DNA from 3 places in the Streptomyces sp. SLBN-8D4 genome. Region 1 is predicted to be linked to each of the others. Evidence: riboswitches for the same ligand, from Rfam matches in the RefSeq annotation. Region 1 holds a riboswitch; each other region holds the start of a gene.
What was found. A riboswitch is a leader RNA that binds a small molecule or an ion and turns the genes downstream of it on or off. The one in region 1 is predicted to bind cyclic di-AMP.

Region 1 (3,545 bases):
ATGATCAACCCGGACAGCGAGCTGTACCGCGCCCACCCGGACTGGGTGCAGTACCAAACGGGACGTAAGAGGACGGAGTTCCGCAATCAGCTCGTGCTGAACCTCGCGCGGGAGGACGTCCAGGAGTACCTGTGGGAGCAGCTCGACACCCTGCTCTCCTCGGCCCCGATCGACTATGTGAAGTGGGACTTCAACCGCTGCTTCACGGACGCGGGCTGGCCCGGCGAGTCCTACCCGCAGCGCCTGTGGGTCGACCATGTGCGTGGCTTCTACGCCCTGTTGGACCGGTTGCGGGCGGCTCACCCGGGCGTGGCCTTCGAGTCCTGCTCGGGGGGCGGCGGCCGGATCGACCTCGGGGTGCTCAGCCGTACCGACCAGGTGTGGACCTCGGACAACACCGACCCGCTCGACCGGCTCGCCATTCAGGACGGCTTCAGTCAGATCCATCCCGCGCGCGTGATGGCCGCCTGGGTCACCGACAGTCCCAACACCCAGCTCAACGGCCGGGTGAGCTCGCTGCGGTTCCGGTTCGTGAGCGCGATGGCCGGGGTGCTCGGAGTCGGCGGGGACCTCGCCGAGTGGACAGAGGAGGAGCTCGCCGAAGCCGGTCGCTGGGTGAAGCTCTACAAGGAGATCAGGCCGCTGGTGCAGCATGGCGACCTCTACCGGCTGCGGCCTCCGCGGGGCGGACTGAGTGCGGTGCAGTACGTCCGCGGGGACGAGACCGTCGTCCTCGCCTGGCTTCAGGCGCAGAAGTACGGCGAGCCCGTCCCCTCGCTGCGGCTGCGCGGGCTCGATCCGACAGCGTCGTACGAATGCCCTGAAACGGGCGAAGTTCACCGAGGGGTCGTACTGATGCATCACGGACTTCGGACCGGGTTGCGCGGCGACCTCGATGCGACGGTTATCCGACTGCGCCGCATCTAGGGCTTCTGTCCGAATTACTAGCTTCCTTCCAACTCCTTCCGGAATGAGGATTCCTGTGAATTCGTGACGTGAGGAGCGTCATAGCCGTGACGGTGTGTCGCCCGTCATGTTCACGTAATTCACAGGTTTATCAAGGGGGTTTGGGTGGGAGAAGCGCGGCCGATACACGCAGGGTGACTGGTAATTCTCATAGGGGATCAAGGGAAACGCATACCCGCGCAACCTCTCACTTGTCCCTTTGCGTCTTGCTCGTTTACGTTCGCCACCGATCCGGTCGGACGCCCAATCCTGCCGCCGAACGGATTCCCCACACCCACTTACCCGTGAACGGCAGGAGCGGGGGACCCACAGGCAGTACTGCCTGTTCCGGTCTCCGGAACAGGCTTGGGGTTTAGTCGCGTCTCGGCGCGGCCGGGCATCTCCAGCCCGCACCCGACAGCTCACCTCGCAGGCGCCGGAGAGGAATTCGTCATGCCCGCGAAGGGTAAGCACCGCCGCCCGAAGTCCCAGCGCTTCGCCCGCTCGATCGCCGTCGCCGGAACCGGGGGCGCCGCGCTCGCCCTCCCGCTCATGGGGGCCACCGGCGCGCACGCCGCCACCTCGCAGTCCGTGTCGGAAAAGGCCGTTCAGTCGATTCCCGTCACGCAGAAGGCCGTTGAGAAGTCCGCCGAAAAGGCGGCTGCGAAGAAAGACGCGGCAAAGACCTCGACCGTGCGCACCTATTCGGTGCGGGTCGGTGACTATCTCTCGAAGATCGCCGACGAACAGCATGTGAGCGGTGGCTGGAAGAAGCTCTACGCCGACAACCGCCAGGCGGTCGGCGACGACCCGTCGCTGATCCACCCGGGTCTGAAGCTCTCGATCGGCAAGAAGGCCAAGGCGGGCGCGACGAAGACCGGCTCCTCCTCGTCGTCCTCGGCGAGGACCGAGAAGGCCGAGCCGAAGAAGGCGTCCTCGAAGTCGACGGCCGTCACCCAGAGCGCCGACACCACCAGCAGTGCCAGCGGCTTCACCCTCCCGGTCAGCGGCGCCACCATCGGCACCGGCTACCGCGTCGCGGGCAGCATGTGGTCCAGCGGCTACCACACCGGCGTCGACTTCGTCGTCCCGACCGGTACCTCGCTCAAGGCCGTCGGCGCGGGTACGGTCGTCTCCGCGGGCTGGGGCGGCGCCTACGGCAACCAGGTCGTCATCAAGCTGGCCGACGGCTACTACGCGCAGTACGCCCACCTGTCCCAGCTCTCCGTCTCGGCCGGCCAGACCGTGTCCGAGGGCCAGCAGATCGGCCTCTCCGGCGCGACCGGCAATGTGACCGGCCCGCACCTGCACTTCGAGATCCGCACCACGCCGGACTACGGCTCCGACGTGGACCCGGTCGCCTACCTCCGCTCCAAGGGCGTCGCCGTCGGCTGACGCCCCCCTGTGCCACCGAAGGCCGGACCCCGATCCCCGGGTCCGGCCTTCGGTGTTTCCGTGGAAGCGCGATGCCGGTCGGGGGTGTTCGCGCCTTCATGATCGCTTCGTTGCGTTCTTGTGGCAGGCGCGCTCGGGGCGTCGACAGGTGGGGGAGGGGCGGGGCACAGTGAACTCCGTTGCTGCGTAAGCGCTTTCTAACGGCTTCGGAGTTCACCCCCTTCCCGGAAGGAACCGTCCGCCATGACGACCACGCGCAGAGCCTTCGGAGCCCTCGCGGCCGGCGCCGCCCTGGCAGCCCTCGCCCCCGCGGCCACCGCGAGCGCCTCGCCCCGCCACCGGCGCCTCATCGCTCACGACGACTTCCGTCACGGCCTCGGCCGCTGGGCCGTCGAACTGGAGCAGGGCGGCACGGTCACCGCGCGGCGCGGGATCCTGGAGGTCGACGTGCCGGCCGGTGCGACGATCTGGTTCAGGCAGCCGCTCGCAGGGCCGTACGTCCTGGAGTACACCGCCACACCCGTGTCCGCGGGCGGGGCCAACGACCGGGTGTCCGACCTGAACAACTTCTGGAACGCGGTCGACGTCCGGTCCCCCGACGACCTCTTCGCCGTCCCCCGGGGCGGGGCGCTCGCGGAGTACGACTACCTGAGGACGTACTACTCCGGCTACGGCGCCAACTACAACACCACGACACGGCTGCGCCGCTACGTCGGACAATCCGGTGTGCGGCCCCTGATTTACGACTACACCGAGCCGCTGCTGGCCGCGAACGAGCCGAACCGGGTACGGATCGTCTCCGACGGCTCCAGGGTGCAGTGGTGGAACAACGGGCGGCTCGTCTTCGACTACACCGACCCGGAGCCTTATACGAGCGGGCACTTCGCGTTCCGGACCACCTGGAGCCACTTCCGGATCAGTGACTTCAGGGTGTGGCGGTCGCAGTGTCAACACTCCTGGTGAAAGGGCTATTCCTGGTTTGGCCAACACTTTAGGAGTGGCTTATCTCACCGCCCGTCAAGTCCTTCCTACGGTCGCGTAGGTCACATTCCAAGGTGAATCATGAACGGCTGTGGCAGACGATTCGAAGAATGACAGCAGCTCAGTGATCGGGTCGTACGTGGCGGTGGGGGACAGCTTCACCGAGGGCGTCGGCGACCCCGGCCCTGACGGGGCGTTCGTCGGCTGGGCCGACCGGTTCGCGG
Region 2 (3,545 bases), 2.8 Mb from region 1:
CAAGCCGATCGGGCGGGGGACCAAGGTGAGTTACGTGGCCGCCGCCGACCGGGAGGGCGCGCAGGACATGGTCCGCCATCTCCTCGCCGGCGGCCGTCGCCGCGTCGGCATGGTCACCGGGCCGCTGGACATGCCGGGCGGTCCCGACCGGCTGGCCGGCTACCGGGACATGCTCGCCGAGGCGGGCCTGCCCTACGACCCGGGGCTCGTCGTCGAGGGCGACTTCCGGCGCAGCGGCGGCGAACGGGCGGCCCGCCGTCTGCTGGCCCAGGCCCCGGACATGGACGCGGTGTTCGTCGCCTCGGACCTCATGGCCCTGGGCGTGGTGGGCGTCCTTCAGCAGGCCGGGCGTTCGGTCCCCGATGACATCGCTGTCGGCGGCTTCGACGACTCCCCGGCGGCCACCGCCATCGCCCCCGCCCTCACCACCATGCGCCAGCCCTTCGACCGCATCAGCGCCGAGATGGTCCGCATGCTCCTCGCCCAGATCGCGGGCGAGGACACGGCCGGAGTGATCCTCCCGACGGAACTGGTGGTCCGGGACTCGGCGTAGCGCTCCGCGGGCAGCCCGATGTGCGGGTGGAGCAGCATGAGACAGCCCGGGCGCGACCTCCGGGAGCCGGAACTGCCGTCAACGCATGTGAAAGCAGCAGCCGTCCGGTTCGCGTCGAGTCGGAGGGGCCAACCATCCGTATTCTCTGATCATGGCCGCCTCTTCCGCATATTCACTGATCGCCACTGACCTGGACGGAACGCTGCTGCGGACCGACGACACCCTCTCCGACCGGTCGTTGGCCGCGCTCGCACGGGTGGCCGCGGGTGGGGCCCGGCATCTCGTCGTGACGGGCCGGCCGGCGCCCAGAGTGCGGCCGCTGCTCGACGACCTCGGCAGTACGGGGCTCGCGGTGTGCGGACAGGGCGCGCAGGTGTACGACGCCGGCGCGGACCGTCTGCTCTGGTCGGTGACCCTGGACCGGGAGCTGGCCGAGACCGCGCTGGGCAAGATCGAGGCCGAGGTCGGGCAGGTGTACGCGGCCGTGGACCAGGACGGAGTCGACGGACTCACACTCATCGAACCGGGCTATCTGATGCCCCATCCGACCCTGCCCGCCGTACGGGTCGGCCGACGCGACGACCTGTGGTGCGAGCCGATCAGCAAGGTGCTGCTGCGCCACCCCTACCTGTCCGACGACGAGTTGGCGGTCACGGCGCGGTCGGTGGTGGGCTCGCTGGCGACGGTCACCATGTCGGGCCCCGGGACCGTCGAACTCCAGCCATGCGGCATCACCAAGGCGACCGGCCTCGCGCTGGCCGCCGAACACCTGGGACTCGGGCCCGAGGTGACGATCGCCTTCGGGGACATGCCCAACGACATCCCGATGTTCGACTGGGCGGCCCGCGGTGTGGCGATGGCCAACGCCCACCCCGAACTCAAGGCCGTGGCCGACGAGGTGACCCTGTCGAACGAGGACGACGGCATCGCCGTCGTCCTCGAAAAACTGTTCAGCCAGGCGTAGTTCCTAGTACGCGCCAAACACGTTGTCGATGGACCCGTACCGCTGCGCCGCGTAGTTGCAGGCCGCGGTGATGTTCGCGACCGGGTCGTACGGGTCCCACGAGGTGTTGGCCACGTGGTACGCGTTGAAGGTCGGGTCGATCACCTGGAGCAGGCCCTTGGAGGGCGTGCCGGCGGCCGCGTTGGAGTCCCAGAGGTTGATGGCGTAGGGGTTGCCGGAGGACTCACGGATGACGTTGCGGTAGATGCCGTCGTAGGAGCCGGGGATGCCGTGCTCCGCCATGACGGCGAGGGAGGCCCGGATCCAGCCGTCGAGGGTGTTGGAGTAGCCGAGTGTGGTCGCGGTCTGCACGGTCGGGGTGGCCGCGGACGCGCTGGTCGCGCCGACGAGCGGGAGCGCGAGGACGGCGACACCGGTACCGGCGACGGCGAGCCTGCGGACGAGACGGCTGGTACGGGGACGGCGGTGCTGAGCGGCAGCGGGCATGGCGAAGTTCCTCTCCGTCGCCTGCGAGGTGAGCTGTCGGGTTCGGGCGGGAGCTGCCCGGCCACGCTTGCGAAAAGCGCGACTTCACCCCAAGCCGTACCGGTATGTCCGAAGACATCCGGCCCGGCGGCTTACCTGGTTCCCCCGCTCCTGCCGTGGTTCTCGGTGGGTGTAGCGGGCGGTGGCAGGATTCGGCGGCCGCCCGACAGGCCGGGAACGTATGCGAGAGCACATGTCCGGAACAAGTGGCGAATTCACATGCGATGCCTATTGACCTTGGTAAGAGGCATTTGGGGCACTTGATCCTTTGCGTTCGCCAAGCCTCAACTCGCGCACGGTAAAAGGCGGATCGATAGATTCCGGATGTCCGCCGATCCGTCCGCCCGAGTGGGTCAAGTCACAGCCGAGCACAAGAAGGGTAAAACGGTCAGGAATGCCCAACTCGTGTTCAACCGGCCGTGCGTGGGATCCGCTTCTCCCATGTCCGGTGGAAGACCACCTCGTCGCCGGCGGTGCACACGACCTCGTCCGAGGTGTGGAAGTCCGTCCCGTCGCAGGTGATCTCCGAGCGGGTGCGGACGGTGGTGTCCCAGGCGAGCTCGGGGCGGTGCAGCCGGATCGTCCAGTCCGAGCGGGTGCGGGCGGACAGAGGGTCCTGCTCGTCGATCGTGTACGTCTCCAGCGCGTCCTCGGTGATCTCCAGCCCGTCGGGGTACACGCGCGTGCCGCCGTACCGGGGGTCGACCTCCAGACGCCACTCACCCTTGGCCACGTCACGGACGACCAGGCGCTCGGGGCGGGGTTCGTCCAGGGTGGCGGGGCTCCATCCGTCAGCGGCTGCACCGCGGGTGACCCCGAGCGGCGCCGACTGCTCCGGTTCCTCGAAGGCGATGTCCGAGGCCGATTCCCGCGCGCGTACCGGCAGTTCGAGGAAGCTGCCCGCCGGCTCCAGGGTGAATCCGGCCTGCGAACCGGGCTGCGGCCAGATCCACGGCCAGTACGCGGAGGAGACGGCGAGCCGGATGCGGTGACCGGGCGGGAAGGCATGCCCGATGCCGTTCAGCTCGAAGGCCACCTCCTGTGTGGCCCCTGGCTCCCAGGGCACTACCCGGTCCCGTCCATGGCGGGCCGAGAGGTTCAGCACCCCTCGCGTGACGAGCGTCGACGACCCGTCCGGGGCGACATCGCAGAGCCGCGCGGCGATCTGCCCGCGCGACACCTCCGAGGTCACCCTGAGCCGCACCCGCGGCCGCCCGAGGACCCACGTCTCCTCGCCCGTCGCGAACTCGAAACAGGCCGAACGGGCGTCCTCCTCCCGCTGGTCCGGCGGCAGGTCGGCGTCGTTGCCGAGAGGGCGGAAACGGCCGGCGTCCACGCCCGTGTGCTGCGGGGAACGGACCAGGACGGGGGCGCCCTGAAGGCCGTACGCCACCGTCGTCACGTGGGGGGAGGGCCAGGCCGGCTCGCCGACCCAGCGGCCGGGCAGGGTGTCGAGGACGGTGGCCGGGGGGTGGGAGTCGCTGACGTAGGCCCTCAGGAGGG
Region 3 (3,545 bases), 1.3 Mb from region 1:
GCCCTGACCGCCGTACAGCGCGTCCTGGAGGTGAGCGCCGAGGAAGTGCAGGAGGTCGCCAAGGCCACACTGCGCCCCGACAACCGCGCGGTGCTCGTCTACGAGCCCACCGCCCCGGCCGAGATCGCCGACAGCGCCGAGGACGCCGCCGAGGATCCGGAAGCCGCGGCGACCGTAGAAGCCACCGACGAGAACGAGGAGGCGGCCAAGTGACCGAGCTCGCCGCGATGGAATTCCACCCGCAGCCGCAGGCGGGCGAGCCCAAGGTCTGGGCCTTCCCCGCCCCCGAGCGCGGGACGCTCGACAACGGCCTCACGCTCCTGCGCTGCCACCGTCCCGGCCAGCAGGTCGTCGCCGTCGAGGTGCTCCTGGACGCGCCCCTGGACGCCGAGCCGGCCGGCCTGGACGGTGTCGCCACGATCATGGCGCGCGCGTTCTCCGAGGGCACCGACAAGCACTCCGCCGAGGACTTCGCCGCCGAGCTGGAGCGCTGCGGCGCCACCCTCGACGCGCACGCCGACCACCCGGGTGTCCGCCTGAGCCTCGAAGTGCCCGCCTCCCGCCTGGCCAAGGCACTCGGTCTGCTGGCCGACGCGCTCAGGGCGCCCGCGTTCGCGGACAGCGAGGTGGAGCGGCTCGTCCGCAACCGCCTCGACGAGATCCCGCACGAGCTGGCCAACCCGTCCCGCCGCGCGGCCAAGGAGCTGTCCAGGGAGCTGTTCCCGGCGGACTCGCGTATGTCGCGCCCCCGCCAGGGCACCGAGGAGACCGTCGAGAACATCGACTCCGCGGCCGTGCGGGCCTTCTACGAGAAGCACGTGCGGCCCGCCACCGCGACCGCCGTGGTCGTCGGTGACCTCACCGGCATCGACCTGGACGCGCTGCTCGCCGACACCCTCGGCTCCTGGACCGGCTCCACCGGCCGGCCGCGCCCCGTGCCGCCGGTGACCGCCGACGACACCGGCCGGGTCGTCATCGTGGACCGCCCTGGCGCCGTCCAGACGCAGCTGCTGATCGGCCGTATCGGTGCGGACCGGCACGCACGCGTGTGGCCCGCGCAGGTGCTCGGCACGTACTGCCTCGGCGGCACCCTCACCTCCCGCCTGGACCGCGTCCTGCGCGAGGAGAAGGGCTACACCTACGGCGTACGGTCGTTCGGCCAGGTCCTCAGGTCCGCCCCGGACGGCTCGGGCGCCGCGATGCTCGCCATCAGCGGCTCGGTCGACACCCCGAACACCGGTCCCGCCCTGGACGACCTGTGGAAGGTGCTGCGCACGCTCGCCGAGGGCGGTCTCACCGACGCCGAGCGCGATGTCGCCGTACAGAACCTCGTCGGTGTGGCACCGCTCAAGTACGAGACGGCCGCGGCCGTCGCGAGCACGCTGGCCGACCAGGTCGAGCAGCACCTGCCCGACGACTACCAGGCGACCCTGTACCAGCAGCTCGCCGCGACCGGCACCGTCGAGGCCACCGCCGCCGTCGTGAACGCCTTCCCGGTGGACCGGCTGGTGACGATCCTGGTCGGCGACGCGGCCGCCATCAAGGAGCCCGTCGAAGCCCTCGGCATCGGCGAAGTCAAGGTCGTGACGGCCGAGTAGAGGAACCCGGCTCAGGGGGCCCTGGTGGCGCAAACGTCACCAGGGCCCCCAGATGTCCGGATTGGGCAGGAGGTTGCCTGTCTGCCCTGTGGGATGCGCTACAAACACCCTCATCGGTTTGGGGATTGAAAGCAGGCCCGCTTAGCGTCCTCTGGGCTGTCCGTCAGGCACCGCGCCGCGTCCGCGGCACCGGACAGTCATCGCCGAGTCCCCGCATGGCGTGAGCCAGGGGAGCCGGGGACCCACGTCCCTGGGGTGAATCGGACGCCCGCGCACCGCGAGGGGGTCCGTAGGAGACCTTCCTGCTCCGAACCCGTCAGCTAACCCGGTAGGCGAGAAGGAAGGAAAGGATCAGCCACCACATGGCGTTCACCTGCGCCGCCGGGAAGCACCGTCGTCCCAGCCGTATGAAGCGCACGACCGCCCGCGCCGCGGGCGTCGCGGCTCTTGCCACCACCGGCGTCCTCGGCGCCGTCGCGGCCCCGGCGCTCGCCGCCGACAACTCCGTCGAGCAGACCGGTCTCATGCCCGTCGTCACCGTCGGGGACTCCCTCGCGGACCAGCTCGGCGCCCAGGCCGAGGCCCAGGCGCAGGCAGCCGCGCAGAAGAAGGCGGCGGCGGAGGCCAAGCGCAAGGCCGAGGCGCGCGCCAAGGAGATACGCGAGGCCAAGGAGCGCGCCGCCCGTGAGGCCGAGCGCAAGCGCCTCAACGCCTTCGTCGCCCCGATCTCCGGTTCCTACATCTCCACCGGCTACAAGACCGGCGGCTCCCTGTGGTCCTCCGGCAGCCACACCGGTGTCGACTTCCACGCCGCCAGCGGCACCTCCGTGCACGCGGTCGGCCGCGGCACCGTCGTGGAGACGGGCTGGGGCGGGTCGTACGGGAACCAGATCGTGATCAGGATGGCCGACGGCACGTACACCCAGTACGGCCACCTGTCGTCCATCGGCGTCTCGGTCGGCCAGTCGGTCACCCCCGGCCAGCAGATCGGCCTCTCCGGCGCGACCGGCAACACCACCGGACCGCACCTGCACTTCGAGGCGCGCACCAGCCCGGAGTACGGCTCGGACATCGACCCCGTCTCCTACCTGCGCTCGCACGGCGTGAACGTCTGACGACCCGTCGCGCACACTCCGCGAGACCCCGGCTCCCCGAGCCTCGTTTCCAGCGGCCCGTTGTCCAAAAAATATCCCTGGATTCCGGTCCGCCGTCGGAAATTCCCGCTCATTGCAATAGAGTCACTGAACACACGTCAATCGGCGACGTTTCACGGGGATTAAGACGGAGGTCGGACATGCGTATTCCGGCGCACTCGGTATGCACTGCGATCCGGGACGACATCGTCGCCGGTGTCCACGAGCGCGGGAGCCGGCTCACCGAGGAACTGCTCGCCCGTCGCTACGGAGTCTCCCGCGTCCCCGTCCGCGAGGCCCTGCGCACCCTGGAGGCCGAGGGCTTCGTGGTGACGCGGCGGCACGCGGGCGCGTGTGTGGCCGAACCGACCGAGCAGGAGGGCGCCGACCTCCTGGAGATGCGCATGCTCCTCGAACCGCTCGGCGCCACCCGGGCCGCCCAGCGGCGCACCGAGGCCCATCTGAAGGTGCTGCGCGGCCTGGTCAGGCTGGGCCAGGAGCGGGCCAGGCGGGGCAACAGCGACGACCTGCGCTCCCTGGGGGGCTGGTTCCACGAGACGCTCGCCCAGGCCTCCGGCAGCCCCGCGCTGACCTCGCTGCTGACCCAGCTGCGGCACAAGATCGCCTGGATGTACGTCGTGGACGCACCCGCCAACCCCGTGGAGTCCTGGGCGGAGCACGGCGCGATCGTGGACGCGGTGGCCCGCGGGGACGCCGAGCGGGCGCGGGCGGTCACGGCGCTGCACACCGAGCGCTCGGGCGCGGCGCACCGGCTGCGGTTCACCTCGGGGCAGGACCGCACGGACCGTGTGAG

Region 2: linked by a shared signal. The riboswitch ahead of RKD20_RS18455 (transglycosylase SLT domain-containing protein) and the one ahead of RKD20_RS06400 (M23 family metallopeptidase) in region 1 are both predicted to bind cyclic di-AMP.
Region 3: linked by a shared signal. The riboswitch ahead of RKD20_RS11685 (M23 family metallopeptidase) and the one ahead of RKD20_RS06400 (M23 family metallopeptidase) in region 1 are both predicted to bind cyclic di-AMP.

What each region holds. Positions count from the first base shown of each region.
Region 1 is NZ_JBMGQC010000001.1:1,371,521-1,375,065, reverse strand. It holds gene RKD20_RS06405 (alpha-galactosidase) at 1-927, shown strand, start outside; cyclic di-AMP (ydaO/yuaA leader) riboswitch at 1,228-1,396, shown strand; gene RKD20_RS06400 (M23 family metallopeptidase) at 1,399-2,340, shown strand; gene RKD20_RS06395 (DUF6250 domain-containing protein) at 2,584-3,303, shown strand; gene RKD20_RS06390 (SGNH/GDSL hydrolase family protein) at 3,446-3,545, shown strand, end outside.
Region 2 is NZ_JBMGQC010000001.1:4,127,708-4,131,252, reverse strand. It holds gene RKD20_RS18465 (LacI family DNA-binding transcriptional regulator) at 1-553, shown strand, start outside; gene RKD20_RS18460 (HAD family hydrolase) at 705-1,517, shown strand; gene RKD20_RS18455 (transglycosylase SLT domain-containing protein) at 1,521-2,003, opposite strand; cyclic di-AMP (ydaO/yuaA leader) riboswitch at 2,007-2,181, opposite strand; gene RKD20_RS18450 (CocE/NonD family hydrolase) at 2,452-3,545, opposite strand, start outside.
Region 3 is NZ_JBMGQC010000001.1:2,664,256-2,667,800, reverse strand. It holds gene RKD20_RS11695 (M16 family metallopeptidase) at 1-213, shown strand, start outside; gene RKD20_RS11690 (M16 family metallopeptidase) at 210-1,598, shown strand; cyclic di-AMP (ydaO/yuaA leader) riboswitch at 1,790-1,947, shown strand; gene RKD20_RS11685 (M23 family metallopeptidase) at 1,961-2,713, shown strand; gene RKD20_RS11680 (GntR family transcriptional regulator) at 2,893-3,545, shown strand, end outside.